DNA from 4 places in the Frankia sp. CeRuru1 genome. Region 3 is predicted to be linked to each of the others. Evidence: riboswitches for the same ligand, from Rfam matches in the RefSeq annotation. Region 3 holds a riboswitch; each other region holds the start of a gene.

Region 1 (5,137 bases), on a different contig from region 3:
AGAAGGTCGTGGAGATCGCGCCGGCGCCGGCGCTGGACCCGGCGGTACGCGATGGGCTGTGCGCGGCGGCGGTGAGCTTCGCCCGCCACGTCGGCTATGTGAACGCGGGCACGGTCGAGTTCCTGGTCGGCGCGGATGGCCGGTTCACGTTCATGGAGATGAACCCTCGTATCCAGGTGGAGCACACGGTGACCGAGGAGGTCACCGGGGTGGACCTGGTGGGCGCGCAGTTGCGGATCGCCGCCGGGGAGACACTGGCCGACCTGAACCTGAGCCGGGAGAGCATCTCCATCCGTGGGGTGGCGATCCAGTGCCGAGTGACGACGGAGGACCCGGCGTCGGACTTCCGGCCGGACACCGGGACGATCTCGTACTACCAGTCGCCGGGCGGGCCGGGGGTGCGCCTGGACGGGGCGACCTACGCCGGTGCCGAGGTCAGCCCGTACTTCGACTCGCTGCTGGTGAAGCTGACGTGCCGGGGCGCGACCCTGGAGAAGGCGTCCCGGCGGGCCCGCCGGGCGCTGCGGGAGTTCCGGGTCCGCGGCGTGCGGACGAACATCGAGTTCCTGGCCCGGCTCGCCCATGTCACCGTCAACGGCCACCGGCGCCCGGCCGGGGTGGCGTTCACCGACCCGCGCCGGATGCTGCCGCCGCTGGACGCCGCCGGCGCGCCGGTGGCCGGCTCCCGCCAGCTGCTCGCCGAGGCCGGCCCGGCCGGATGGGCGGCCCGGCTGCGTGCCCAGACCGCGCTGGCGGTCACGGACACGACGCTGCGCGACGCCCACCAGTCGCTGCTGGCGACCCGGCTGCGCAGCTTCGACATCCTGGCCGCCGCGCCCGCGTTCGCCCGGCTCACGCCGAACCTGCTCAGCCTCGAGTGCTGGGGCGGCGCGACCTACGACGTGGCCCTGCGGTTCCTGGCCGAGGACCCGTGGGAGCGGCTCGCCGCGCCGCGGGAAGCGGCGCCGAACCTGTGCCTGCAGATGCCGCTGCGTGGCCGCAACGCGGTCGGCTACACGCCCTACCCGGACGACGTGGTGCGCGCGTTCGTCGTCGCGGCGGCGAGCACCGGGATCGACCTGTTCCGGATCTTCGACGCCCTCAACGACATCGAGCAGATGCGCCCCGCCCTCCAGGCGGTCACGGGCGAGACGGACGCGATCGCGGAGGGCACGCTCTGCTACACGGGCGACCTCACCGACCCCGCCGAGCGGATCTACACCCTCGACTACTACCCGCGCCTCGCGGAGCGGCTCGTCGAGGCCGGCTCACACGTGCTGGCGATCAAGGACATGGCCGGGCTGCTGCGCCCGCCGGCGGCGACGCGGCTGGTCACGGCACTGCGGGAGCGCTTCGACACCCCGGTGCACCTGCACACCCACGACACGGCCGGCGGCCAGCTCGCGACCCTGCTCGCCGCCGCGAACGCAGGCGTCGACGCGGTGGACGCCGCCGCGGCCCCCATGTCCGGCGGCACGAGCCAGCCGAACATGTCCGCGCTCGTCGCCGCGACCGACCACACCGACCGCGCAACCGGCATCCCGCTCGCGGCGCTGTCCGCGCTGGAGGCCTACTGGGAGGCGGTCCGCGACCTGTACGCCCCGTTCGAGGCGGGCCTGCGGGCGCCGACCGGCGCCGTCTACCGGCACGAGATTCCGGGCGGCCAGCTGACGAACCTGCGCCAGCAGGCCATCGCGCTCGGGCTCGGCGACCGCTGGTCCGAGGTCACCGAGTGCTACGCGATCGCCAACGAGCTGCTCGGCAAGCCAATCAAGGTGACGCCGACCAGCAAGGTCGTCGGCGACCTCGCGCTGTTCATCGCCTCCGGGAACATCGACCCCGCCACGCTACGGACCGAGCCGGAGAAGTACGACCTGCCGGCCAGTGTGCTCGGCTACCTCGCCGGCGACGCCCGGCGCGCCACCCTGTCGCGGCTGCTGTTCCCCGGCCCGTGGCGCGACTACGAGAAGGCCGTCGAGCAGTACGGCGACAGCTCGGTCATTCCCACGGAGGCCTTCCTCTACGGCCTGCTGCCCGGCGAGCCGGTCAGCGTCTTCCTCGAACCCGGCGCCGAGATCATCGTCGAGCTCGAAACCATCAGCGATCCCGACCGCGCCGGTATCCGCACCCTCTACCTGCGGGTCAACGGCCAGCCCCGCCCCGTCCGGGTCCGCGACGAGTCCATCAGCTCGGCGTCCGCCACCGCCCGCCGCGCCGACCCCACCAACTCCGGCCATATCGGCGCGAGCCTCCCCGGCATCGTCACCTTCGCGGTCAAGGTCGGCGACACCATCGAGAAGGGCGCCAAGCTGGCCGTCGTCGAGGCCATGAAGATGGAAGCCGCCGTCACCAGCCCCACCGCCGGAACCATCACCGAACTCGCCCGCAGTACCGGCGACTCCGTCGAAGTCGGCGAGCTCCTGCTCGTCATCCAGCCCTGATCTGGCAGCCGGCTCGCCGTCTCGCGCCGGGTCTCCGGCGTTGGCCGGCGACCCGGCTCGACTGGTCCCGCCTCGTCGTGACAGCCGTCGCGCTCAGCCCGCCGGCTGGGGAGCTGAGCCGACGAGGTTGCGGTAGACCTCCCGGGTCGCCGAGGAGCGGTTGAGGGTGATGAAGTGCAGGCCGGGCGCACGGCCGCCGGGTCGTCGGCGACCGCCTCCAGGCGGCGGGCCAGCGCTGGCGGGAAAGCGGCGCCGGACAGCTGGGCCATCCGGGTGATCTGCGCGACGTTCGTCACCGGCATCACCCCGGGCACGATCGGCGCGTCGCAGCCCAGCCGGCCGACCCGCTCGACCAGCCGGAGGTAGGCGTCGGCGTCGAAGAAGAACTGGGTGATGGCGTAGCTGGCCCCGGCGCGGAACTTGCCGGCCAGGGCGCGGGCGTCGCTGTCGAGGTCGGCGGCGCGTGGGTGCTTGTCCGGGAACGCCGCGACGCCGACGCAGAAGTTCCCGAGCCCGCGGACGAAGGTGACCAGCTCGTCCGCGTGCTCGAAGCCGTTGGGATGGCGTACCCACTCGCCGAGCGGGTCGCCCGGCGGGTCGCCGCGCAGCGCCAGGATGTTGCGGACGCCGGTACCGGCGACCGTGCCGACGATCCGGCGCAGCTCCGCCCGGGCGTGGTTGACCGCGGTGAGATGCACGATCGGCGTCAGTGACGTCTCGGTGGCGATCCGTTCGCAGATGCGCATCGTGCCCTCGCGGGTCGACCCGCCGGCGCCGTAGGTGACGGACACGAACGATGGCCGCAGCGCCTCGATCTCGCGTAGCGCGGTCCACAGCGCCCGCTCACCGTCGGGCGTCTTCGGCGGGAAGAACTCGAACGAGTAGGAGGTCGTTCCGGTCGACAGGAACTCGCTCATCGTCGCGGGGCGGGCCGCAAGGGGGGACCTCCGCTGCCTGGGCACGGTCGTCACCTCGGCGCGCAGCTCAGTGTCTGTCATGGTCGGCACCTGTTCTCACCGTCGTGGACGGGCGGTGGACGGGCGCGGCCTTGACCGGTCGACGCTGGGCGCGGCCGTACACGGGCCGGCCAGGGGTGGCCGGCCGGCAGGCGGGCATGCTCACGCTGATCGTCCTCCAGCACCTCGTGGAAGCGTCACTCGGTGCCGTGGCCGGTCTCCTGGCTGACGGGTACAGCGTCTCCGGACCGGCCTTCCCAGGCCGACAAGCAGCCCAGTGACCTCCGCGCGGACGCGGATACGGCCGGAGACTCCCGAACACAGTGGCGAGGGCCGCGCCGGCGTCACACCGGCTTCCCGAACACCACGGCCGGTTCAGGCTACGCGCGGCCCACATCGCCGACAAGGCCGCCTCACCGGTCCCGTCACGCCGGCGTCGAATGGCCGGGAGGCCCGGGCGCGGAACCCGAGCCTCCCGAAAACCGTCGGGACCGGTCAGAAGTCCTCGTCGAAGGAGACCGAACCCTCCACGGCGACCTGGTAGGACGACACCCGGCGTTCGAAGAAGTTCGACAGCTCCTGCACGTCCTGCAGGTCGAGGAACGAGAACGGGTTGGCCGACCCGAACATGGGCGCGAACCCGAGCTGACCGAGCCGGCGGTCGGCGACGTACTCCAGGTAGGTGCGCATGTCAGCGACGGTCATCCCGGCGACCCCACCGGTCAGGAGGTCCTCGGCGAACACGGTTTCAGCGTCGACCGCCTCGGCGAGCATGTCCCGCACCGCGGCCTCGAAGTCGGCGTCGACGAGGTCGGGTTCCTCGGCGCGGACGGTGCGGATCACGTCGAGGGCGAACCCCATGTGCATGGACTCGTCGCGGAACACCCAGTTGGTGCCGGAGGCGAGCCCGTGCAGCAGGCCGCGGGAGCGCAGGAAGTAGACGTAGGCGAAGGCGCCGTAGAAGAACAGCCCTTCGATGCAGGTGGCGAAGCAGATCAGGTTGAGCAGGAAGGCCCGCCGGTCGGCGCGGGTGCGCAGCCGGTCGAGGCGGCCGAGGGAGTCGATCCAGCGGAAGCAGAACGCTGCCTTGGCGCGGATCGACGGGATGTTCTCGATGGCGGCGAACGCGCGGGCCCGCTCGTCCGGATCGGGCAGGTAGGTGTCGAGCAGGGTCAGGTAGAACTGGACGTGCACGGCCTCCTCGAACAGTTGGCGGGACAGGTAGAGCCGCGCCTCCGGGGCGTTCAGGTGCCGGTAGAGGTTGAGCACGAGGTTGTTGGCGACGATCGTGTCGCCGGTCGCGAAGAACGCGACGAGGCGGTTGACCAGATGCCGCTCGGCCGACCTGAGACGGTGCAGGTCGGCGAGGTCGGTGTGCAGGTCAACCTCCTCCACGGTCCAGGTGTTGCGGATCGCCGCCCGGTAGCGGTCGTAGAACTCCGGGTAGCGCATGGGCCGCAGGGTGAGGCTCATGCCCGGGTCGAGCAGCAGCGACCGGTGTCGCGGCCCGTCCACCGCTGAGCCGGACTGCGCGGGAACCTGCTGGGGCGGGACAGTCGTCGTCACTGGCACGCCTCGCAGGTCTCGGGGTTCTCCAGAGAGCAGGCCAGCGCCTCGGCATCGGTCGTCGGCGCGGGTTGCGCCGGTCCCGAGGGTGGGCGCGCGGTCGACCCCGAGTCGGTGGGCGCGGACGCGTGCCGGCCCGCGCCGGCCGGCACGGTGGCCTGCTGGATGCGGGTC
Region 2 (9,410 bases), on a different contig from region 3:
GCTCCGGGGTCGATTGTCACGGTCAACTTTCCGAAGGCCGCCCGCAACACAGCGTCGGTGGTGCCCACACGGCACGGCCAGCCGATACCCGGGCGGCGGGCTGGGGAAGGGCGAGCCTGATGAGTGACCGCTCTGTCCCCCGGCGGGTCGAGGTCGACGGCGCCGAGATGGTGATGCTCGAACCGCACGCCTACCAACAGCTGCGCGCACACCGCCGCCAAGCCGGCGCGCAGTCGGCCCGGATGCGCGAGCTGCGCCATCAGTTGGACCTGCTCGTCGACTATCTCGACGGCCTGACCCGCCAGGCACAGGCACTGCCTTCCTGCGCCGACTGTCCGGGCCCGGAGTGCCCAACGACTGACCTCGACTGCCCCCGACGTCTGCTCCTGACCACGCTCGCCGCACGTCCGGTCCCAGACCAGCGGCGCAGCACCGACCGGTAGCCCGGAAACTGATGCGTCACAACCCATCGGCGCCTCGTCGGCGTGAGGTGGACGGGACGTCGATGACGCGGACGGCGTGCGACGGGCCGGTCGTCTCACGCGAAGAGGCCGGGCCGCCGCGGCCTGGCCTGCGGGTACCGACGGGTGCGTCGGTACGGCGGCCGTGGTGAGCGTCGAGTCCGCTGGTACGGCGGATGCCCTCGGGGCATCGGCGGGCTCGCGGTCGGCGAGTGGGTCATCAACGCCGAGGTGGCGCAGGACTATTGCCGGGACGATCCCGCGCGCCACCTCGAGGAGATCGCCGCCGAGCTGGGGCTGCCCGCGGCGCGGTGGCGTCCCGGCACGGTCAACCTCGTCTGCCTGCTGCCCGTGCTGCTCAGCGACGCGGCCCTGGTCAACGCCGTCGTCACGGCCACCGAGGCGAAGAGCCAGGCGTTGCTGGAAGCCGGCGTTCCCGGCACCGGCACGGCGTCCGACGCCCTCGTGGTGTGCTGCCCCGCCGGCTCCGCTGGTGGACCGCCGGGAGTCGAGTACTGCGGCCCGCGCTCGCGATGGGGAGCCCGCCTGGGCCGTGCCGTCCACGCCGCCGTCGCAGGCGGCGCCGCGTGCTACGCCGCCCGATGGGCGGAGCCCTCAGCCTGACCGCCATGTCCGCCCGGCGGGTCCGAACCCAGATCAGGAGATGCTTCTGTACCGCTCCGCCGGCCGGACGGGGCGGCAGACGGCCCGCGCGCCGACGCCGCGACGGGCTGAGGACGCGGGTGCGGGAGGCTGGGCGCTCGTCGGCGAGGCCGTGAGCGAGACGACCTCACGCCACATGCCGGCTCGTGCCTCCGGCCCCCGGTGCCGTTGCTAGGCTGCTGAGCGCAGCTGGTTCGACCGCCACTCGGTGCCTCGACGAGGTAATGGGTGGTGGGAGACGTGAGAGGGAACCCGGTGGGAATCCGGGACTGCCCCGCAGCGGTGAGTGGGAACGAACACCGTCCGATGCCGCACCTGACGGGTGCGGCGGGACAGCACTGAACTCGTAGCGGCTCGACCGGCCTTGAGCTGGGCGGGCCCGGGGTTTGGGAAGCGACGGCCAGTAGGGAGCCCCGTCCGAACGGATCGGGAAGGCCCACGAGTCCGAAGACCTGCCCGCTGTGCGTGCGCGCGGTCGCGAGCACGCTTGGCTGTGACCTCGTGGGTGGGTCCGCGCCGTCGGCGCCTCTCGGTCGGACTTTCGACGACCAGTCGGGGTGCCGGTGTCGTGCTGGTCTGTTCGCGAGGTCAGGTGGACTCGCGAAGGAGAGCCCATGAGCACGACCGCACCGCTTAGTCGCGCGACGGTGTACGGGTATCCCCGGCAGGGTGCCAATCGGGAGCTGAAGAAGGCGACCGAGGCGTACTGGGCGGGCACGAGCGACGCCGAGCAGTTGCTGGCGGCCACTCGGCAGCTACGCCAGGAGCGCCTGGCCCAGCTGAGGCAGGCCGGGATCGAGGAGATCCCGAGCAACGACTTCTCGCTGTACGACCACGTGCTGGACACCGCCGTCATGCTCGGCGCCATCCCGGCGCGCCACCGTACGGCGGTCCCGGAGGTGAGCACGCCGAAGGGCAGGCTGGACCGCTACTTCGCCATGGCTCGCGGCACCGCGGACGCCGAGCCGCTGGAGATGACGAAGTGGTTCGACACCAACTACCACTACCTGGTGCCCGAGCTCGGCCCCGACACCGACTTCAGCCTGGACGCGGCCAAGCCGCTCGGTGAGTTCGCCGAGGCGAAGGACGCCGGTGTCCTCACCCGGCCGGTGCTGGTCGGCCCGGTGACGTTCCTGCTGCTGGCCAAGGCGGCTCCGGACGCGGGCGAGGGTTTCGAGCCGCTGTCGCTGCTGGACCGGATTCTGCCGCTGTACGCAGACGTGCTGCGCCAGCTGCGGGCCGCCGGGGCCGAGTGGGTCCAGCTCGACGAGCCGGCGCTGGTCCTTGACCAGCCTGCGGCGGTCCTGGAGGCGGTCAGCGGCGCCTACGCAACGCTGACCGCCGCGGCGGACCGGCCGAAGCTGTTGCTGGCCACCTACTTCGACCGGGTCGGTGACGCGCTGCCGGTGCTGCGCGACAGCGCCCTCGACGGCGTCGCGCTCGACTTCGTCGGACCGGCGTCGGCCAACCTGGCGGCCCTTGCCGCCGCCGGCGGCCTCGGCGACAAGCGACTGGTCGCCGGCGTCGTCAACGGGCACAACATCTGGGCCGCCGACCTGGCCGCCACCCTCGACACGATCGAGAGCCTGCGGGGCCTCGCCGGCCGAGTCGACGTCTCGGCCTCCTGCTCCCTGCTGCACGTCCCGCTGGATGTGGTCCTCGAGGGCGACCTGGACCCCGAGATTGCCGGCTGGCTGGCCTTCGCCCGGCAGAAGCTCGACGAGATCGTCACCCTCACCGCCGGCCTCACCTCGGGACGGGACGCCATCGCCGGCGCCCTGCAGACCAACGCCGCGCGTCTCGCCGCCCGGGCCGTGTCGCCGCTCGTGCGGGTCGAGGCGGTGCACCAGCGGGCCGCGGCCGTGACCGGCGCGGACCTGCACCGGGCGAGCCCCTACGAGAAGCGTGACCTGGTCCAGGCGGAGCGGCTGAGCCTGCCGCAGCTGCCGACGACCACTATCGGGTCGTTCCCGCAGACCGCGAGTCTGCGCCAGGCCCGGGCCGCGCTGCGCAACGGGAGCATGTCCCCGGACGGCTACGTCGAGGCGATGCGGACCGAGATCCGCAACGTGATCGCCGCCCAGGAGGAGTTCGGGCTGGACGTGCTGGTGCACGGCGAGCCCGAGCGCAACGACATGGTGCAGTACTTCGGCGAGCAGCTGACCGGGTTCCTCGCGACGACGGACGGCTGGGTGCAGTCGTACGGCTCGCGCTACGTCCGGCCGCCGATCATCCTGGGTGACGTCGTCCGTCCGGAGCCGATGACCGTCGCCTGGGCTACCTACGCCCAGAGCCTCACCGACAAGCCGGTCAAGGGCATGCTCACGGGCCCGGTCACCATGCTGGCCTGGTCGTTCGTCCGCGACGACCAGCCACGGGCCGACACCGCGCGGCAGGTCGCGCTCGCCCTGCGCGACGAGGTGGCCGACCTGGAGGCCGCGGGCATCGGGGTGATCCAGGTCGACGAGCCGGCGCTGCGCGAGACCCTCCCGCTGCGGCGCGCCGACCGGGCCGAGTACCTGGCCTGGGCAGTCGAGTCGTTCCGGCTGACCACGTCCGGGGTGCGCGACGAGACGCAGATCCACACCCACATGTGCTACGCCGAGTTCGGCGACGTGCTCCAGGCGATCGTCGACATGGACGCCGACGTGATCAGCCTGGAGGCGGCCCGCTCGAAGATGGCCATCGTCGCCGACCTCGCGCGCGCCGACTACCCGAACGAGGTCGGCCCCGGGGTGTGGGACATCCACTCGCCTCGGGTGCCCTCCGTCGAGGAGATCACCGAGCACCTGCGCGTCGCGACCGACGCCTTCCCCGCCGGGCGGCTGTGGGTCAACCCCGACTGCGGGCTCAAGACCCGTGGCTACCCCGAGGTCCGCGCGACCCTCACCAATCTGGTCACCGCGGCCCGCGAGGCCAGGACACAGCTGTAACCCGCGCCCGCGGAGATGACGAGGGCGGGGCGCGACCGCCCCCCGCCCTCGCCGTCGGGCGTCGGCCACAGCCGCGCCGGACATGCCGCCCGCAAGATCATAGACAAGTGGAGGAACCATGACGCTGCCAGCATCGTCCGTGGGGCGCGGCCTGTCGTTGAGCAGAAACTACCTGGCGGCGATGGGCACGTCGGCCGAGCCCGCCGCGCTCGCGTTCTTCACCCAGCTGGATGTGGTCGCAGCGACGGAACCGACCGTCGCGGCCGGCATCGTCCAGGAGCTGGTCGACCAGCGTTCCAACATCAAGCTCATCGCCAGCGAGAACTACGCGTCGCTGGCGGTGCAGCTCGCGCAGGGCAACCTGCTCACGGACAAGTACGCCGAGGGCATCTCGGGCAAGCGCTTCTACGCGGGCTGCGACAACGTCGACACAATCGAGACACTCGGCGCCTCGTACGCTCGCGAGCTGTTCGGGGCCGACCACGCCTACATCCAGCCGCACTCGGGCGCGGATGCCAACCTGGTGGCCTTTCTTGCGATCCTGGCCGAGCGGGTCGAGTCGCGGTTCCTGGAGAAGTTCGCCCGGAAGAACTCCGGCGAGTTCACCGCGGCGGAATGGAGCCAGCTCCGCGGCGAGCTGCACGACCAGCGGCTGCTCGGCCTGGACTACTACTCCGGAGGGCACCTCACCCACGGGTACCGCCTCAACGTGTCGTCCCGCCTCTTCGACACCCACCAGTACACGGTGGACCGGGAAACCAAGCGCATCGACCTCGACGCGCTGCACCAGCAGCTGCGTGAGGTCCGCCCGCTGATCCTGCTCGCCGGGTACAGCGCCTACCCCCGGCTCATCGACTTCGCGCGGCTCCGCCAGATGGCCGAGGACGTCGGCGCCGTTCTGATGGTCGACATGGCGCATTTCTCTGGGCTTGTTGCCGGGAAGATGTTCACCGGGAACTACAACCCGGTCGAGCACGCGCATGTGGTGACCAGCACGACGCACAAGACGTTGCGCGGTCCGAGGGGCGGCTTCGTGCTGAGCACCGGCGAGTTCGCGGACGCGGTCGACAAGGGCTGCCCCCTGCTTCTCGGCGGGCCGCTGCCACATGTGATGGCCGCGAAGACCGTGGCCCTCCGCGAGGCGCTCGACCCCTCGTTCAGGGACTACGCCGCGCGGATCGTCCAGAACGCCCGCCGCCTCGCCGAGGGGCTGATCAGCAGGGGCCTGCCGGTGCTGACCGGCGGCACCGACAACCACCTTGTCCTCGCCGACGTGGCGAGCCTCGGCCTCACCGGCCGGCAGGGGGAGGCGGCACTGCGGTCGGTCGGCCTGACACTCAACCGCAACGCTCTGCCCTTCGACGCGAACGGGCCGTGGTACACCAGCGGCCTGCGCCTCGACACCGCCGCGATCACCACGCTCGGCATGGGAGAAACCGAGGTCGACGAGATCTTCGACGGCGGCGGCCGGCCGAGCAAGGCGAACTACGAGATCGAGGCCGCCACGACCGAGGCCGCGCGGGCCCGGGTCACCGACCTGCTGGGGCGGTTCCCCGTCTACCCGGAGATCGACCTTGAGGCGGCAGGCTGGACCGGCGCGGCCACGGCGCGCTGAACGGTGGCTGGCGCGGGAGCCGCCGATCCACCCGAGGGGCCGACTCCGCGGCGAAGTCCTCGCCCAGCGGCCCGTCAGCGGCTCTCGTGCCGCGTCTGGCTCGTGCCGTCCAGGCCGCCGTCACCGAGGGCACGGCACGGCGCCACCTGCTGGTCCGCCGTCCCACTGGCACGGAGGCCATGCCCTACCCGGTGCGAGGCGAGCCTGAGCAGGCGGTCGGCCTTGAGCTGGGTCTCCCGCCACTCGGCCGCGGGATCGCTGCCCCAGGTGATACCGGCGCCCGTGCCGAACCAGAGCCGTCCGTCGTCCAGCCAGAACGTCCTGATGCCGACCGACAGCCACCCTCGGCCGTGGTCGGCATCCACCCAGCCGACGCCGCCGCAGTAGGGACCGCGCGCGACTGGCTCCAGGGCGCTGATGATCCGCAGCGCGGTCGACTTCGGCGCCCCAGCGACGGACCCGGGCGGCATGACCGCCGCGAGCAGCTCGGCCCAGCCAGTCCCCGGCGCCAGCCGGGCCTCGACCGTGGAGACCAGATGGACTAGGCCTGGATGAGCCTCGACCGCGCACAGCGCGGGCACGGTGACGCTACCGGCCCGCGCGACACGGCCCAGGTCGTTGCGGACCAGATCCACGATCATGACGTTCTCCGCGTAGTCCTTCTCGCGCAGATCAGCGGCTGTGTGACCGGTCCCCTTGATGGGTCCCGAGCGAACCATGTCGCCGTCGCGTGCCACGAACAGCTCCGGCGACGCTCCCACGATCCACAGACCGGCTTCGGGCACGTCGAGGGTGACGGCGTACGGCGCGGGATTCCCCCGCGCGAGCACCGCCGCGAGCGCCGCGGCATCCGGCCTGCCCTCGGGCATCGGCGCGGACAGCAGCCTGCACAGGTTGACCTGGTAGACGTCGCCGGCCTCGATCCGGCAACGGACCGCCTCGACGCCGGCGAGGTAGGTGTCCTGGTCCAGCGAGAAGGTCCAGGCATCCCGTATCTGGCACCCGAACTGGTCCTGCTGTTCAAGGCCAAGCACGCCCGCCCCAAGGACCAGGCAGACTTCGACGAAACCATCCCGCACCTGACGTCGACCCAGCGCCGGACCCTGGCCAGGCTCCTCGCCCGCGCGCACCCCGGACACCGCTGGCAGGCGAACCTGTAGCCCCCGCGCCAGCACCTTCCAAACGCCGCCGCCGACCGGATGTCCCCGGTGTCGGGCTCGACATCCGCCGCGGCCCATTAGCCGACCCTCGGCGTGCGTCGTGCACCGCGCGGCCAAGCCCGTCGGTCATCGCGTCGAGGATGTTGCGCAGGCTGTTTGCCGATCTGGGTGACCGTCACCTCCGCGGCGCCGTTCTCGTCACCTTCGGTGATCGCCCGGCAGATCGGTGCGTGTTCCCGGGCGCCTCACGGAGCTGGAAGGGTGCCGGACTTCGTCCGGGGAGGCATCGCTCACGAAGGCCCTCGACTTGCAAGGGACGCTGGCTCCGCTCATGGCCGGCGACTGGCCTGGTCGTCCGAGCCGACGGCCAACGGCGGGACCTCGACGACGAAGAACAGGAAGATGGTTTTGGTGGAGAGGTCGTGGAAGTCGTTGGGGAAAAGCTCGCGGGCGACCGGGTCGGGCTGCGGCTCGCTGATGCCGGAAAGACGGAATCCGGCGGTGGTGAAGGCATCGGTCATCGCGTGCAGTGGCCTACGCCAGAACCTCATCGGGACGGACTGCCCGTCGAACGCCCAGTCGAAGGTGTAGCTGGTGGTCGCAAAATAGTCAGGGCGAGGATTCTGGATCGTGTAGGCCACGAAAGGATGGTCCACCGACGCGATCAGCCGGCCGCCGGGCCTGAGCACTCGCCGCGCCTCGGCCAGCGTAGGCCCCCAGTCCTCCAGGTAGTGCAGTACCAGCGACGCGACCACGTCGTCGAATGCGCCGTCAGCAAACGGCAGGGGGTCTCTCAGGTCGACCAGGTGCAGGGCCGTGTCGTCGCCCAGTCGTCGCCTGGCCAACTCCAGCATCCTGGCGCTGACGTCGATGCCGGTGACGACCGCACCGCGATCGCGCAGCGCGGCGGACAGGGCGCCTGCGCCGCAGCCAGCATCCAGGACCCGACGGCCGGCCACGTCTCCGGCGAGGGCCAGCATCGCGGGCCGCTCGTAATACGAGTTCACGAGATTTTTCTCGGTCGCTGCCGAGTACTCCTCGGCAAAGCTGTCGTAGTCATTCACGCGAGCCGGGTCCGCGGAACGGGCGAGGCTCTGGGGCCTGTCGGCTACTCGGTCCACCGTCGCAGTCTAATAGGTCAGGGAAATTAGTAAAGCGTGGTCTCATGCCGGCCTTCCCCGGCCCGCGACGGCGGTGGAATCGGTCCTGACCGGTATTGCCCGGTGCCTCCCGCCGGTCAGCGCTGCGCCCTCCAGGCGTGATCTTGCCGGTCGTGTCGGCCGTACTGCCGCCGGCCGCCGAAGCCTCACCGACCGGTAGCGGCGCGGGGGTCCACGGCCGGCGGAACGCGTCGTCCGGACATCCACCCGCCGACGTAGTGGGTCCGCTCGCCGGGGGTACCAGCCGGTCGTAGGCGCCAAGCGTGATGAACGTCGGCAGGGTGTCGCTCAGCGCGGCCTCCTCGATCAGGGCCTGGATCGCCGCGATCCGAGCGCCGTCGGCGCCGGCCTCGGCGAGCGCGGTGAGGTGTTCGTCGAGCACGGCGCGGACCTCGTCGGCGGTGACCACGCCGCCCTCGGCGACCGGGGTCTCGTGCCGGATCCACTGCCAGAGCTGGGTGCGGGCGATCTCGACGGTGGCGGTGTCCTCCATGAGGCCGTTCAGGGCGACGGCGCCGGTGCCGGACAGCCAGGCGTCCAGGTAGCCGACGGCGACCGCGACGTTGCCGCGGACGCCGTCGATGGTGACCCGCCCGGGGGTGAGCCGGACGGCGAGCAGGTCCGCCGCCGCGGCGCGGACGTCCTCGCGGGTCCGGTCGAGCTGGTGCGGGCGGTCGCCGAGGACGGCGTCGAACTCGCGCCGGCAGACGGGGACGAGGCCGGGGTGGGCGACCCACGAGCCGTCGAACCCGTCGCCGGCCTCCCGGCGCTTGTCCTCGGCGACCCGGTTGAACGCCTGCTCGTTCGCGGCCGGGTCGGAGCCGGGGACGAGCGCGGCCATGCCGCCGATCGCGTGCGCGCCCCGCCGGTGGCAGGTGCGGACCAGCAGTTCCGTGTAGGCGCGCATGAACGGGACCGTCATGGTGACCGCCGCCCGGTCCGGGAGGACGAAGTCCGGCCGGTCGCCGAGGTTCTTGATGACGCTGAAGATGTAGTCCCAGCGGCCGGCGTTGAGCCCGGCCGAGTGCTCCCGCAGCGCGTAGAGGATCTCCTCCATCTCGAACGCGGCCGTGATCGTCTCGATCAGGACGGTCGCGCGGATGGTGCCGCGCGGCATCCCGAGCCGGTCCTGGGCGAAACGGAACACGTCGTTCCACAGCTCCGCCTCGTGGTGGCTCTCGATCTTGGGAAGGTAGAAGTACGGCCCGGCGCCGCGCTCGACCAGCGCGCGGGCGTTGTGGAAGAAGTACAGCCCGAAGTCGACGAGGGCCGCGGGCGCCGGGCAGCCGTCCAGGGTGACGTGCCGCTCGGTCAGGTGCCAGCCGCGCGGCCGGACGACGATCGTCGCCAGCTCGTCGCCCAGCGTGTACCACTTGCCCTGCGGGCTGACGAAGCTCAGCGTGCCGGCGACGGCGTCC
Region 3 (9,336 bases):
CGCGCTTCTCGACGAAGGCCGCCATGCCCTCCTTCTGGTCGGCGGTGGCGAAGGTCGAGTGGAACAGGCGCCGCTCGAACAGGATGCCCTCGGCCAACGGCGTCTCGAAGGCGCGGTTGACCGCCTCCTTGACCATCATGGCCGCGGGCGTGGACATGCCCGCGATCGTCGTGGCCACGGCGATGGCCTCGTCCAGCAGGGTGTCGGCCGGGACGATGCGGGAGACGAGGCCGGCGCGGTCGGCTTCCTGCGCGTCCATCATCCGGCCGGTCAGGCACAGTTCCATCGCCTTGGCCTTGCCGATGGCGCGGGTGAGCCGCTGCGAGCCCCCCATGCCGGGGATCACCCCGAGGGTGATCTCCGGCTGGCCGAAGCGGGCCGTGTCGGCGGCCAGCAGGACGTCGCACATCATCGCCAGCTCGCAGCCGCCGCCCAGGGCGTAGCCCGCGACGGCCGCGACCAGCGGCTTGCGGACCCGGGTGAGCGCGTCCCAGCCGGCGAACCAGTTACGGCCGTAGACGTCGCTGAACGACTGGTCGGCCATCTCCTTGATGTCCGCGCCGGCGGCGAACGCCCGCGCGGAGCCGGTCAGCACGATCGCGCCGACCGAGGCGTCGCCGTCCAGCTCGGCGGCCGCGGCGGTCAGCTCGGTCATCACCTGGCTGTTCAGCGCGTTCAGGGCCTTCGGCCGGTTGAGCGTGATCAGCGCGACGCCGGCGGCGGGGCGGCTGACGACGATGGTCTCGGGGGTGGTCATCGGGTCTCCTCGGCCACGGTCTGGTCGTGGGCGGCGCTGGTGAGGGCGGTGATGACGGCGGAGAAGTCGCGTCCCGGGCCGTCCTGGTCGACGAATGCGGCGTAGATGCTGGCGGCGCGGCGGCCGAGCTCCGCGTCGACCCCGGTCTCGGTGGCGGCGGCGGTGGCGAGGCCGAGGTCCTTGAGCATCAGGCCGGCGGCGAACCCGCCCTGGTAACCGCGGTTTGCCGGGCTCGCCGGCACCGGGCCGGGCACCGGGCAGTTCGAGGTCAGCGCCCAGCACTGCCCGGAGGACACCGACGCGACGTCGAAGAACGCCTGGTCGGTCAGGCCGAGGGCGCGGCCGAGGACGAACGCCTCGCTGACGCCGATCATCGTGATGCCCAGCAGCATGTTGTTGCAGATCTTGGCGGCCTGGCCGGCGCCGGAGCCGCCGCAGTGGATGATCCGCCGGCCCATCGCGGCGAGCACAGAGGAGGCGTCGGTGACCGTCGCCTCGTCGCCGCCGAGCATGAAGGTCAGCGTGGCGGCCTCGGCGCCGGCGACCCCGCCGGACACGGGGCTGTCGCAGGCGCGGTGGCCGGCGGCGAGCGCGGCGGCGGCCGCGGCCCGTGCGTCGGCGACGCCGACCGTCGAGCAGTCGACGAACAGGGTGCCGGAACGGGCCTTCGGCAGGATCGCCGTGTAGCAGTCGAGCAGGTGGCGGCCGGACGGGAGCATGGTGATGACCGTGTCCGCGTCGGCGACGGCGCCCGCCGGGTCGGCCGCGACGGACACCCCGGCCGCGGCGGCCCGGCCCGCCGCGGCCGGCACCGGGTCGTACCCGGCGACCTGGGCGCCGGCCCGGGCCAGGTTGGCCGCCATCGGGCCGCCCATGTTCCCGAGCCCGAGGAAGGCAACCCGCCGCCCCGCCGCGTCGGCGGCGGCCTGGCCGGTCATCGGATCACCCGCCGGCGGGCGCGGGCGAGGCCCCGGGCGAGGTCGAGATCGAGGTCGCCGCCGGCCGGCGTGGTGAAGAACTCGGCGACGAGGGCGTCGTCGACGTCGGCGAGTGTGCTGGGCGCCCAGCGCGGGGAGCGGTCCTTGTCGATGATCTGGGCGCGGATCCCCTCGGCCAAGTCGTGGTGGCGCAGGCAGGCGGCGGAGATCCGGAACTCCTGGACGAGCGCCGCGGCCAGATCCGGGAGGGCTGCGGCGCGGCGCAGCGCGGCGAGGGTGACGGTGAGCGCCGTCGGGGACTTCGCCGCGATCGCGTCGGCAGCGGCGGCGGCCGCCGGGTCGCCGTGCGCGCGCAGCCGCTCGAGGATCGCCTCGACCGTGTCCGCGGCGTAGCAGGAGTCGATCCACTCCTGCGCGGCCGCGAGGGGCCCCGGGCCGGCGGGGACGGCCAGCGTCTCGACCGCCTTCACCGGCGGCGTGCCGGCGGCCAGGAGGCCGACGAGCTCCGGCAGCCTCTCGGCGGGGACGAGATGGTCGGCGAGCCCGCCGGTGATCGCGTCGGCGGCGGACAGGGTGCCGGCGGTGAGCGCGGCGTGGGTGCCCGTCTGGCCGGGCATCCGGGACAGCAGCCAGGTGCCGCCGACGTCGGGCACGAACCCGATGCCGGTCTCCGGCATGCCGATCCTGGAGCGCTCGGTGACGACGCGGACCGAGCCGTGCGCGGAGATCCCGACGCCGCCGCCCATCACCAGGCCGTCCATCAGCACGACGTAGGGCTTCGGGTAGCGGGCGACGAAGGCGTTCAGCCGGTACTCGTCGGCCCAGAAGTCGACGGACCCGGTGCTGCCCGACCGGGCGTCGTGGTAGATCGAGCGGATGTCGCCGCCGGCGCACAGCCCGCGCTCGCCGGCGCCGTCGACGAGCACGCAGGTGATCGAGTCGTCGGTGGCCCAGTCGGCGAGCGCCTCGGTCATCGCGAGCACCATGGCGTGGGTCAGCGCGTTGATGGCCTTGGGCCGGTCGAGGGTGAGCCGGCCGACGGGGCCGTCGACCCGGCGGATCACCTCGTCGGTGCCCTCGGCCAGCGCGCCAGCGGTCATCGGGCGTCCGCCAGCAGCGCGCGGGACACGATCACCCGCATGATCTCGTTGGTGCCCTCGAGGATCTGGTGCACCCGCAGGTCTCGCACGATCTTCTCCAAACCGAACTCGGTGAGGTATCCGTAGCCCCCGTGCAGTTGCAGGGCCTCGTTCGCGACGGTGAAGCCGGCGTCGGTGACGAAGCGCTTGGCCATCGCGCACAGCTGGGTGGCGGCCGGGTCGCCGCGGTCGAGCGCGTCCGCGGCCTGCCAGAGCAGGGCGCGGGACGCGGCCACCTCAGTGCCCATGTCGGCGAGCCGGAACCGCAGCGCCTGCGCGTCGGCCAGCGGCGCCCCGAACGCGTGGCGTTCCCCCAGGTAGCGCACGGTGCGGTCGAGCGCCGACCGGGCGCCGCCCAGCGAGCAGGCGGCGATGTTGAGCCGGCCGCCGTCGAGCGCCCGCATCGCCGCCGGGAAGCCCGCCCCTTCGGGGCCGAGGCGGTTGCCCGCCGGCACCCGGACGCCGTCGAGCATGACCTGGCGGGTGGGCTGTGCCTTCCAGCCCATCTTGCCTTCGTCCGGGCCGAACGACAGGCCGGGGGTGCCGCGCTCGACGACGAACGCTGAGATGCCGGCGGGTCCGCTCGCACCGGTCCGCGCGAACACGACGTAGACGTCGGAGACGCCGGCGCCGGAGATGAACTGCTTGACGCCGTCGAGCAGGTAGTCGTCACCGTCGCGGCTGGCCCGGGTGGTGATCGCCGCCGCGTCCGAGCCGGCCGACGGCTCGGTCAGGCAGTAGCTGCCGAGCCGGGCCATCGCGCACATCTCCGGCAGAACCCGGGCGCGCAGCTCGTCGTCGCCGTACTGGTCGATCAGCCAGGCGACCATGTTGTGGATGGAGATGTACGCGGCGATCGACGGGCAGCCGGCGGCCAGCTCCTCGAAGATGAGGACCACGTCGAGGCGGCCCAGCCCGGAGCCGCCGACGTCCTCGGCGACGCAGATCCCGCCCATGCCGATCTCGCCGGCCCGGCGCAGCACGTCCACCGGGAAATGCTGGGTCTGGTCCCATTTGACGGCGTTCGGCGCGAGGAACTCGTCGGCGAAATCGCCGGCGGTCTCGCGGAGCGCGCGCCGCTCAGGTGACAGCGTCTCCACCGGTCGCCGTCACTTCATCGTGGGGATGACGAAGCTGGCCTGTTCCCGGACCCGGGCGCTGGGCCAGCGGGAGGTGACGGTCTTCGTCTTCGTGTAGAAACGGATCGAGTCCGGCCCGTGCTGGTTCAGGTCGCCGAATCCGGAACGCTTCCAGCCGCCGAACGTGTGGTATGCGATGGGCACCGGGATGGGCACGTTCACGCCGACCATTCCGGTGTTCACCCGGTGGGTGAAGTCCCGGGCGGTGTCCCCATCCCTGGTGAAGATCGCCACGCCGTTGCCGTACTCGTGCTCGTTCGGCAGCCGCAGCGCCTCCTCGTAGTCGGCGGCGCGCACGACCGAGAGCACCGGGCCGAAGATCTCCTCCCGGTAGATCCGCATCGCCGGGGTGACGTGGTCGAACAGCGACGCGCCGAGGTAGAAGCCCTGCTCGTGCTCGGTGCCCGCGAGCGGGTTGCCGCTGCCGTCGACGACCAGGCTCGCGCCCTCCTCGACGCCGGAGCTGAGGTAGTCGCGGACCCGGGCCACGGCCGCGGGGGTGACCAGCGGGCCGATCTCGGTGGCGTCGTCCAGCGCCGGCCCGATCCGCAGCGCCGTGACCCGCGCGGCGAGCCGCTCGACCAGGGCGTCCGCCGTCGCCTCGCCCACCGGGACGGCGACCGAGATCGCCATGCAGCGCTCGCCAGCCGACCCGTAGCCGGCGCCGACCAGGGACTCCACCGCGTGGTCGAGGTCCGCGTCCGGCATGACGACCATGTGGTTCTTCGCCCCGCCGAAGCACTGCGCCCGCTTGCCGTGCGCGGCGGCGGTGGCGTAGACGTACTGGGCGATGTCGGACGACCCGACGAAGCCGACCGCCTCGACCCGGGGGTCCGTCAGCAGCGCGTCCACGGCCTCCTTGTCGCCGTTGACGACGTTGAACACGCCCGGCGGCAGGCCGGCGTCCAGGAACAGCTCCGCCAGCCGCAGCGGCACCGAGGGGTCACGCTCCGACGGCTTGAGCACGAATGCGTTACCGCAGGCCAGCGCCGGTGCCGCCTTCCAGAGCGGGATCATCGCAGGGAAGTTGAACGGGGTGATCCCGGCGACGACCCCGAGGGGCTGGCGCATCGAGTACACGTCGATGCCGGTGCCGGCCGCGTCCGAGTACTCGCCCTTGAGCAGGTGCGGGATGCCGGTGGCGAACTCGACCACCTCCAGGCCGCGCTCGATGTCGCCGTGCGCGTCGGCCACCGTCTTGCCGTGCTCTGCGGCGAGCAGCCGGGCGAGCGAGTCCTGCTCGGCCCGGACCAGTTCGAGGAAGCGCGCCAGCACCCTGGCCCGGCGCTGGGGGTTGAGCCGGGCCCAGCCGGGCTGGGCGTCGGCCGCCGCCGCGACGGCGTCGGCCACCTCTGCGCGCGACGCCAGTGGTACCCGCGCCTGCTCCCGCCCGGTACTCGGGTCGTAGACGGCACCGAAACGACCCGAGGTGCCCGGGACCGGCTTTCCGCCGACGTGATGCGTGAGTTCTCGCATGAGAAATTTCGCCTGACCTTCCGAAAGTGCGCAGCCTGCATCGCCCCGGCGGCCGCGGCGCGCCGGGAGAAGGATGTGAAGAAAGAAGGAGTGCGAAAGCCGCCGGGAATCAGTCGAAATGTCGCCGGGCGGCTCGGAAGGGGGCATGAAAAAGCAGGGCTGACATGCGTTCCGACTCCATCCTCGTGGAAGTACACGGTCGCCCACGGCCGGTATCCTGGCTCCCGGATCGGCGCGGACTCCTGCCTTCCCGGCACGCGGCCAGTGGCATCACGGGAGTCCGGCTCCCCGGTCACAGTGGCGGGACCGCGCCGGATTCACACCGGCTTCCCTGACACCATGGACCTTGGTAGGGGACCATAAAGTAGGACACCATACTATGTCCAGTAGTCGCGGCCCGTGTCGGTGTGACGTCGATCCGTGGCAGCCGTGTCCCCGGGCTCCGCCCGCCCGGCCGCCGGAGCGGGGGCTGGCCCGAGGCGGGAAGGACCGCCGGCGGCTCGGGCCGGTCCTGACCGCCGGTGTGCTCGTCGTCGCGGCGATGGCCGATCTGTGCCTCTTGCCCGGTTGGGCTCCGGTCGCGTAGCGTGGCGTTGCCGTGGTGTTCGGGAAGCCGGTGTGATGCCGGCGCGGCCCTCGCCACTGTGATCGGGAAGTCTCGGGTCTGGTCCGCGGTGCGGCGGAAGTCACTGGGCGTGTTCGCCTGGGAAGGCTGACCTGGAGGCGTCGACCCGTCAGCCAGGAGACCGGCCACGGCATCGAGTGACCCATCCACGAGGTGCTGGAGAGGCGGTCCGCGTGAGCGTGCCTGCTTGTGCTGAGTCTGATCCCGCGCTTTCGGCAGCCGCTGCCGACGCGCCCGCGCGGCCGTCGCGACGCCGCCGGCCCGGCCGGCCGCGTCGCCGGACCGCCGTCGCTGCGGTGCTGGCCGGCGTGCTGGCGATGGTCTCGCTGGCGGCCTGCGGGGACGACGACGGTGACGAGGCCGGTGGCTCCGCAGCCCTCGACGCGCGCGGGTGCGTGACGTCGTTCAACGCCGAGACCGACTACTTCCCGGTGAAGTCGACGTTCGAGGCGGCCAAGAACGTCACGCTGACCTACCACAACAGCTACCAGGTACTCACGGTCAAGGAGCCGTACCCGGACGGCAAGCCGGAGTCGTACGTGCTGGTGCGCTGCGGCGCGCCGGCACCGGAGCTGACCGGAGACCTCGCCGCCGCCCCGCAGATCGAGGTGCCGATCACCAGCCTCTACTCCGGGTCGACGACCCACCTACCGCTGCTGGTCGACCTGGACGCGGTCGACGTCCTCACCGGGGTCTCCAGCGCCAGCCTGGTCTCCAGCCCTGAGGTGCGCGAGCAGATCGACGCCGGCAAGGTCGTCGAGTACGCCCCGAACTACCAGATCGACGTGGAGAAGGTGGTCAGCGCCGCCCCCGACGTCCTGATGACCGACGGGACGGACTCGCCCGAGTACGCGACGATCCGCAAGGCGGGCGTGACGGTCGTCGCCAACGCCGAATGGCTGGAGGGCGACCCGCTCGGCCGGGCCGAGTGGATCAAGGTGATGGCGGCGCTCACCGGCGACGAGGAGCAGGCCGCCAAGGTCTTCGGCCAGATCCAGACCGACTACTCCGCCATCGCGGACAAGGCGACCGCCGCCGGGGTCACCCCGGTGAAGGTGCTGCCCGGCTCGATGTACGAGGGCACCTGGTACATGCCGTCCGGCGGCAGCTACGTCGGCAAGCTGCTGTCGGACGCGGGCGCGACCTACCCGTGGGAGGACGAGACCGACACCGGCAGCCTGGAACTCAGCTTCGAGGCGGTGTTCGCCGACGGCGGCGACGCGCCGGTCTGGCTGGCCGACGGCGAGTGGGACACGGTCGGCGACGCGGTCGCCGAGGACCCCCGCTACGGCACCCTCGCCGCGGCGCAGCCCGGCGGCCAGGTCTGGACGAACACCCTGGCCATCGGGCCCGGCGGCGGCAACGACTACTGGGAGCGCGGCGTGACCCGGCCCGACCTGGTGCTCGCCGACCTGGTCGCGATCCTGCACCCCGAGCTCGTGCCCGGCCACACGTTCGTCTTCTACAAGAAGCTGAGCTGACCGTGCCGTCCGCGCCGCCGGCGTCCGCGCGCCGGCGCCTCCGGCGCGCGCTGGGGCTCGGCGGGCTCGCGGCCGGCGTCGCCGCGCTGTTCGCCCTCGCCCTCGCGATCGGCTCGGTGCACGTCCCGCTGCCCGAGGTGCTGCGGGTGCTGACCGGGGCGGATCCGCACGACCCCCGGTGGGCCGTGGTGATCGAGCAGGTGCGGCTGCCGCGCGCGGTGACGGCGGCCCTGGCCGGCGCCGCGCTCGCCGTCGCCGGCCTGCAGATGCAGACCCTGTTCCGCAACCCGCTGGCCGACCCGTACTCGCTCGGCGTGAGCGCGGGCGCGAGCCTGGGCGTCGCGATCGTCGTCGCCGGCGTCGGCGGCACCGGCGGGGCGTTCGCCGCCGGCGCGCTCGGCGCCGGGCGCCTCGGGGTGGTGGCGGCGGCCGCCGGCGGCGCGGCGGTCGTGCTCGCCGCGGTGCTCACCCTGGCCCGCTGGGTCCGTTCCGTCGTCACCCTCCTGGTGATCGGCGTGGTGCTCAGCTCGGCGGTCAGCTCGATCGTGTCGCTGCTGCTGGCCTGGACCGCGCCGCAGCGCGCGATCCAGTTCTTCACCTGGCAGCTCGGCAGCTTCTCCGGCACCTCCACCGACGACCTGGCCGTGTTCGTCCCGGTGGCGGCGGCCGGGATCGCGGTCGGGCTGGCGAGCGCCAAGCCCCTGAACGCCCTGCTGCTCGGCGAGAGCTACGCCAGCACGATGGGCGTGCGCGTCCGCCGGGTCCGCACCGCCGTCCTGGCCAGCTCCTCGCTGCTCGCCGGGGCGGTGACCGCGTACTGCGGCCCGGTGGCGTTCCTCGGGATCGCCGTGCCGCACATCGCGCGCCGGCTGCTCGCCACCTCCGACCACCGGGTGCTGCTGCCCGGCGTCGCACTGACCGGGGCGCTCGTCGCGCTGGCCTGCTCCATCGTCGCCCAGCTGCCCGGCACCGACCTGCTCCTGCCGATCAACGTCGTGACGTCGCTGGTCGGCGCGCCGGTCGTCATCGCCGTGCTGCTGCGCGCGCGCTCCTCGGTGGCGGGCGTGGCGTGACGGCCGACATGGCGGGAGAGAGGGCGGGTGACCCGGCGGGCCGCGCGGCGGCCGGCGCGGCCGCGGTGAGCGCCGGCCTGCAGGCCGGCGGCGGTCTCGAGCTGCGCGCGCTCACCGTCGGATACCGTCTCGGGCGGACGGCGCGGCTGGCCCGCCGCGAACGCCCGATCCTCACCGAGGTGGTGGCGGCCGCGCGGCGCGGCGAGCTGACCGTGTTCCTCGGCCCGAACGGCGCCGGCAAGTCGACGCTGCTGCGCACCCTGGCCGGCCTCCAGCCGCCGCTCGCCGGCGCGGCCCTGCTCGACGGCGTGGACCTGCGTTCGCTGACGTCGGCGGAGCGGGCCCGGCGGGTCGCTGCCGTGCTCACCGACCGGATCGACCTCGCAATGATCACGGCACGTGACCTGGTAGCGCTCGGCCGGCATCCGCACACGGGCGTGACCGGCGCGCTGGGCGCCCATGACCAGGAAGTCGTCACCTGGGCGCTGGACGCGGTGGCCGCCGGGCACCTGGCCAACCGGGAGGCCGACGAGCTGTCCGACGGCGAGCGCCAGCGGGTCCTGGTCGCCCGCGCGCTCGCGCAGGAGCCGAGCCTGCTGCTGCTCGACGAGCCGTCCGCCTTCCTCGACGCCCCGTCCCGGGTGGCGCTGACGGCCCTGCTGCGCCGGCTCGCCCGGGAGCGCGACCTCGCCGTCGTCGTGTCCACGC
Region 4 (5,252 bases), on a different contig from region 3:
GCAGGCAGTTACGCAGGCCGTGCGCGGCGACCGCCGCCCGCAGCGCCGCCCACCGCTCCACCTGCGCCGGCGTCACGTCGAAGTGGTCCGGATGCAGCACCCCGCGGGCGGCCCGGGTCTGCGCGAACGCGGGGTGCGGGCCGTGCGCGCGGGCGAGCTCAGTGGACCGCTCCAGCGCGGTGAGCGCGATCTCCTCGGCAAGTCGGGTCGACAGCTCACAGGCGGCCGGGGAGTCGAACGGCAGCCGCAGCGCAAAGAACACATCCTGAAGGCCCATCACGCCGAGGCCGACCGGCCGCCACCGGGGGTTGCTCGCCGCGGCCTCGGGTGTCGGGTAGTAGTTGATGTCGATCACCCGGTCGAGGAAGGTCACCGCCGTGCGCACGGTCGCGCGCAGCGCCGCCCAATCAACCCGCGCCGCTGGATCCCCGTCGCCGTCCGCGTCGGCGGCCGGGTCTGCGGGCAGGAGGTGGCGGGCGAGGTTGACCGAGCCGAGGTTGCACACCGCGATCTCGTCATCGCTGGAGACTTCGAGGATCTCGGTGCACAGGTTCGACAGGTGGATGACGTTGCCCAGCTCGGCGGTCTGGTTGCCGGTCCGGTTCGCGGCGTCCTTGAACGTCATCCAGCCGTTGCCGGTCTGCGCCAGCGTCCGCATCATCCGCGCGTACAGATCACGGGCGGGCAGCTGGCGGACATAGCGGCCGGCGGCCTCGGCGGCCCGGTAGGCCAGGTCGAACTCCTCACCCCACAGGTCGGGCAGCTCCGGCACCGCGTCCGGATCCATCAGCGACCACACCCCGTCGGCCTGCACCCGGCGCATGAACTCGTCCGGGATCCAGTGCGCCAGATTCAGGTTGTGGGTGCGCCGGGCGTCCTCACCGGTGTTGTCCCGCAGCTCGAGGAACTCCTCGATGTCGGGATGCCACGTCTCCAGGTACACACAGGCCGCGCCCTTGCGCCGCCCACCCTGGTTGACCGCCGCGACCGAGGCGTCGAGGGTCCGCAGGAAAGGCACGATGCCGTTCGACCGGCCGTTCGTGCCGCGGATCAGCGCGCCCCGCGAGCGCACCCGGGAGAAACCGATGCCGATGCCGCCGGCGAACTTCGACAGCCGGGCGACCTGGCCGTACCGCTCGTAGATCGACTCCAGCTCGTCGCGCGGCGAGTCGACCAGGTAGCAGCTCGACATCTGCGAGTGCGCCGTCCCGGAGTTGAACAACGTTGGCGAACTCGGCAGGTAGGCCAGCGACGCCATCAGCCGGTACAGCTCCGCCGCCTCGGCGACGTCGTGCGCCAGCCCGCAGGCGACCCGCAGCAGCCAGTGCTGCGGCGTCTCCACCACCAGCCGGGTGCGCGGATGGCGCAGCAGGTAGCGGTCGTGCACCGTCCGCATCCCGAAGAACTCGAACCCGAGGTCGCCAGCCGGGTCGACGAGCGCGTCGAGCTCGCCAGCGTGCCGGGCGACGAACTCGGCCGTGCCCGCCCCGATCAGACCCAGCTCGTGGCCCCGCGCGATGCCCGAGCTGAACGAGCCGATCCCCTGACCGGCGACCTCGTCGGCGATCAGCGCGACCAGCAGCCGGGCGGCCAGCCGGGAGTACTGCGGCTCCTCACCGATCAGATCGGCGGCGGTCTGCACCGACAACCGGTCGAGCTCCTCGGTCGTCGCGCCGTCGTAGAGCCCGCCAATCGTCCGGGTCGCGACCCGCAACGGATCCACCTGATCCAGGTCGTCCGCCCACCGCGCGACCGCGGCGACGATCCTCGTCACGTCCACGGGCTCCAACGCGCCGTCACGATGACGGACGCGCATCGTGCGGCCACCAGACCCGGACATACCGGCGGCCCGCGGGACAACGGGGGAAGGTTCGGTGACGGTCAACGGCACTCCTCGCACAGGTCGTCGGACGGCTGGCACCGACGGCGAGCAAGGAGGAGGTAGGCGCGCCGGCCCGAATGGCGACGGACCCGGGCATCGACGACCGACGGCGACGGCGCGTGGCTCGGTGGCCGAACGATCACCACCCGCCACGCCGAGGCCCTCTGGCGACCGGCGAGCTGCCCGTGCCCGGTCCAAGCCCGGCACGGCGATCCCGGCCCTCCCTCGGGGCCGTCGGACCGCCACGCGCATGTCGCGCGCGGCACGCTGGCAGGTCTTCGGACTCGCGGGCACCCACCGGCGCGTCGTGACGCCGGTGAACCTACTGACCGTCGCTTCCCAGGCGCCATAGCGCCCAGTGCTCCTGACGGCGGTCGTTCCCACTCACCGCTGCGGGGCAGCCCCGGACTCCCACCGGGTTCCCTCTTACGACGACCGGCCCAGGGCAGGGCGGCCGAACCAGTGCGCGGCACACGCTACATATAAGAATCACACGACTGCAAATAACCCACATGTTGTGTCGCGCCCGACACCTCGCCGTCCGGGGTATCTCCGAGCGGAACTTGCCGAGCGTCCTGTACCGCCACCGTGAACCAGAACCTCAGCCGCCACAGCACGGCCCGGACCTCATCGCCTTCGGGCTTGGGCAGGACCTCGCCCCGTTCGAGACCCACGGCCCACGCCGCGCCAGGACAGGCCCCATGGCTGCTCGTCCTCGGTGCTGGCGAACCGCAGGCCGCACATGTTCGAACCGGGCTCACCGGCCCACGCCACAAACGACACGAGCCGCACAAGTCGCTGGCGATCATCCATGCCACCTGACTGAGGACAGTCATGATCGCGGGCCACGGCGCCCACCCCGTGCCGGACCGGAGCCGGTAGACTGATCGCCGCGGCGGCTGCCAATATTGCCAGTCACCGAACTCGGGCTTCCCATGTCCGGCGCGTCCTCCCCTGGCCGCTCCGGGCCGAAGCCACAGCACGCGCCTATGGGCCATCGGGCTGCGGCAACCCCGGGGATCGAGCAGGGTTGTTTCACGCTGCGTCCGTTCAGCGTCTCGTCAGCCAGGGGAGCGGGGCGTGTGAACTGGAGCAGACGTGACCGCCAACCCAGCCCTCACCCGGGCACTCGTCGTCGCCCTCGGCACGACGATCTCCATCATCGTCGGCCTGGTCGCCGGCATCCTCGCCCGCGCCGACGGGGCCAGCCTGCCCAGCGCGGTCCAACGCGGCGGCGGTCTCGCCGCAGCACCCGGCGGGCGGAGACCCGCCTCAACCGACCCGCCGGTCGCGGCAGCCATGCCCGTTCAAGCCGAGGGGTCCTGCCACCGGGCGCGGTACCCGGGTAGCAGGACCCCTCGGGGCCATGCGGGGCTGCGGTTAGGCCGCGAGCTGCTGGTGATCAGGCCCCGCGGGTGGCATCGGCTGGGGTGGGTGGAGTCGTCTCGGACGGCCGAGGTCACTGTCGGCTGGGGAGCTGTCGGTCAAGGGCTTGGCGGAGTTAGGCCAGAGGCTGACCAGCTGGCCCAGGCTGAGGCGACCGGTACCGGCCCGGGTCAGGGGCAGCCAGCGGGTCAGGGTGGCGTCGAGGTGCTGGTCGGGTTCGGCGAGGTCCGCGGCCGTCGTCGCGACCGGCACCCGTACTGGGTCGTCCAGGTTGCGCAGCGCCTCCGCGAGGACCTCGCGGAGGCGGGCTTCGCGGCGCAGGGTCGTCGTCCAGATCAGGACCGGCGTGTGGCTACGGGTCGCCTTCGCGAGCCGATCGTAGGCGTCGATCTTGTAGGTGAGGCGCCGGAGCGCTTCGGTACCGAAGTCCAGCTCGAGGAACCACTCGACCTGGGCGCGGCCCTGCGCCCACCGGCCATAGGCGTCGGGCCGCACGATGTCCCCGAACGAGCGGGCGCAGCGTTCCTCCGACCACCAGGCCACCAGCCGGCCCGCGGCCTCGGGCTGGCGGGCGTGGTGAACCAGCCGGGTGGACATCCCGTTGACCGCCACCCGATGCGCCAGGTGCAACGAATGGGCGATCCCCATAGCCCGGTCATGCTGGTAGCCGATCTTCTTCGGGTCCAGACCGTCCTCGTGCGCCAGAACGGCGGCGCCGGCGACGTCGAGGACGTAGTGCATGGGCGACAGGCCACTGACCGCCAACGGCTGAAAGCGGTCGCTGTTCAGCTCGGTTGGGCGGGTGTCTTCCGGATCTTGTGTGGTGATCGTTCGTGTGATCGCCTGGCGGTGGGTGGTGATCCGCTGGCGTCGCGGGTGTGGAGTCTGGTGGCCGGCCGACGTACGAGGAGCTCGTGCGCCTGCTCGCGGACCGGGACGCCACGATCGCGGCCCAGGGCAGGCAGATCGCGGGGATGGCTGAGCAGCTCGCGGCGGCCACCGAACTGATCGAGCAGCTGGCCGGGCGGGTTGCCGAGCTGGAGTGTCAGGCGGGCAGGGACAGTTCGAACTCGTCGCGGCCCCCGTCGTCGGACGACCCGTACACGAAGGCGCCGGCGCGGACGTCGTCGGGCCGGCCGAGGGGCAAGCAGCGCGGTGCGCCCGGCCAGACCCGGATGATGGTCGACGACCCGGACGAGACGTTCACGATCGACCCGCCGTCCTGCGGGGGCTGTGGCGGCTCGCTGGCCGGGGCGCCGGTGTTCGCCACGAGGCGCCACCAGGTGTTCGACACCCCGCCGGCCCCGCCCCGGCCGCCCGTGACCGAGTACCGGGTCGTGGCGCGGACCTGCCCGTGCTGCGCGGCGACGACCCCCGGGCAGCCGCCGGTGCCACTGACCGGCCGACTCGTCTGGGGCCCGCGGCTGCTCGGGCGGGCGGCGTGGCTGGTGTGCGCGCACCACCTGCCGGTCCGCCGGGCCGGCGCGGTCCTGGCTACCCTGCTCGGCGCCGCCGTCTCCGTCGGCTGGGTCGCCTCGGTGCGGGGCCGGGCCGCCCGCCTGCTCGAGACCACGTTCCTGCCGCACGTGCGGGCGCTGATCGCCGCCGCGCCGGTCGCGCACGCCGACGAGACGACCGCCCGCGCCGCGGGTGGGCTGCGCTACGTGCACGTCGCCTGCACCGAGTACCTCACCGTGATGCACACCGGGGACCGCACCGCCGCGACGATCGACGCCGGCGGCGTCTGGCCCGCCTTCACCGGTGTCCTGATGCGCGACGGCTACGCCGGCTACACCCACCTGACCGGCGCGCTGCACGCCTGGTGCGGTGCCCACACCCTGCGTGACCTGCGCGCCATCCACGACGGCGACCCCGACGGCCGCCGACGCGATGGCCACCACCCTGCTCGACGCCCACCAGGCCGCCCGCGCCGCCCACCAGGCCGGCCAGGCGGCCCTCGACCCCGAGACCGTCGCCCGGATCC

The links. Region 3 has a riboswitch for cobalamin ahead of AC08OP_RS13650 (ABC transporter substrate-binding protein). Riboswitches for the same ligand answer to the same signal wherever they lie in the genome.
Region 1: it holds a riboswitch for cobalamin, as region 3 does, so the genes downstream of both, AC08OP_RS10505 (methylenetetrahydrofolate reductase) here and AC08OP_RS13650 (ABC transporter substrate-binding protein) in region 3, are expected to answer to the same signal.
Region 2: it holds a riboswitch for cobalamin, as region 3 does, so the genes downstream of both, metE (5-methyltetrahydropteroyltriglutamate--homocysteine S-methyltransferase) here and AC08OP_RS13650 (ABC transporter substrate-binding protein) in region 3, are expected to answer to the same signal.
Region 4: it holds a riboswitch for cobalamin, as region 3 does, so the genes downstream of both, AC08OP_RS10495 (ribonucleoside-diphosphate reductase subunit alpha) here and AC08OP_RS13650 (ABC transporter substrate-binding protein) in region 3, are expected to answer to the same signal.

What each region holds. Positions count from the first base shown of each region.
Region 1 covers NZ_CDWWEW010000110.1:6,014-11,150, reverse strand. Annotated here, with positions in the region: partial or broken gene AC08OP_RS10510 (ATP-binding protein) at 1-2,441, shown strand, start outside; partial or broken gene AC08OP_RS10505 (methylenetetrahydrofolate reductase) at 2,535-3,358, opposite strand; cobalamin riboswitch at 3,592-3,781, opposite strand; gene AC08OP_RS10500 (ribonucleotide-diphosphate reductase subunit beta) at 3,893-4,963, opposite strand; gene AC08OP_RS10495 (ribonucleoside-diphosphate reductase subunit alpha) at 4,960-5,137, opposite strand, start outside.
Region 2 covers NZ_CDWWEW010000168.1:33-9,442, forward strand. Annotated here, with positions in the region: gene AC08OP_RS13560 (hypothetical protein) at 120-443, shown strand; gene AC08OP_RS13565 (adenosylcobinamide amidohydrolase) at 588-1,085, shown strand; cobalamin riboswitch at 1,314-1,598, shown strand; gene metE (5-methyltetrahydropteroyltriglutamate--homocysteine S-methyltransferase) at 1,739-4,057, shown strand; gene AC08OP_RS13575 (aminotransferase class I/II-fold pyridoxal phosphate-dependent enzyme) at 4,176-5,672, shown strand; gene AC08OP_RS13580 (chorismate-binding protein) at 5,747-6,811, opposite strand; gene AC08OP_RS13585 (class I SAM-dependent methyltransferase) at 7,162-7,896, opposite strand; gene aceB (malate synthase A) at 7,889-9,410, opposite strand, start outside.
Region 3 covers NZ_CDWWEW010000170.1:337-9,672, reverse strand. Annotated here, with positions in the region: gene AC08OP_RS13675 (enoyl-CoA hydratase) at 1-757, opposite strand, end outside; gene mmsB (3-hydroxyisobutyrate dehydrogenase) at 754-1,695, opposite strand; gene AC08OP_RS13665 (enoyl-CoA hydratase/isomerase family protein) at 1,692-2,795, opposite strand; gene AC08OP_RS13660 (acyl-CoA dehydrogenase family protein) at 2,792-3,934, opposite strand; gene AC08OP_RS13655 (CoA-acylating methylmalonate-semialdehyde dehydrogenase) at 3,944-5,449, opposite strand; cobalamin riboswitch at 5,640-5,826, opposite strand; cobalamin riboswitch at 6,032-6,218, shown strand; gene AC08OP_RS13650 (ABC transporter substrate-binding protein) at 6,248-7,555, shown strand; gene AC08OP_RS13645 (FecCD family ABC transporter permease) at 7,558-8,628, shown strand; partial or broken gene AC08OP_RS13640 (ABC transporter ATP-binding protein) at 8,637-9,336, shown strand, end outside.
Region 4 covers NZ_CDWWEW010000110.1:326-5,577, reverse strand. Annotated here, with positions in the region: gene AC08OP_RS10495 (ribonucleoside-diphosphate reductase subunit alpha) at 1-1,816, opposite strand, end outside; cobalamin riboswitch at 2,135-2,361, opposite strand; gene AC08OP_RS10490 (replication-relaxation family protein) at 3,263-4,033, opposite strand; partial or broken gene tnpC (IS66 family transposase) at 4,183-5,252, shown strand, end outside.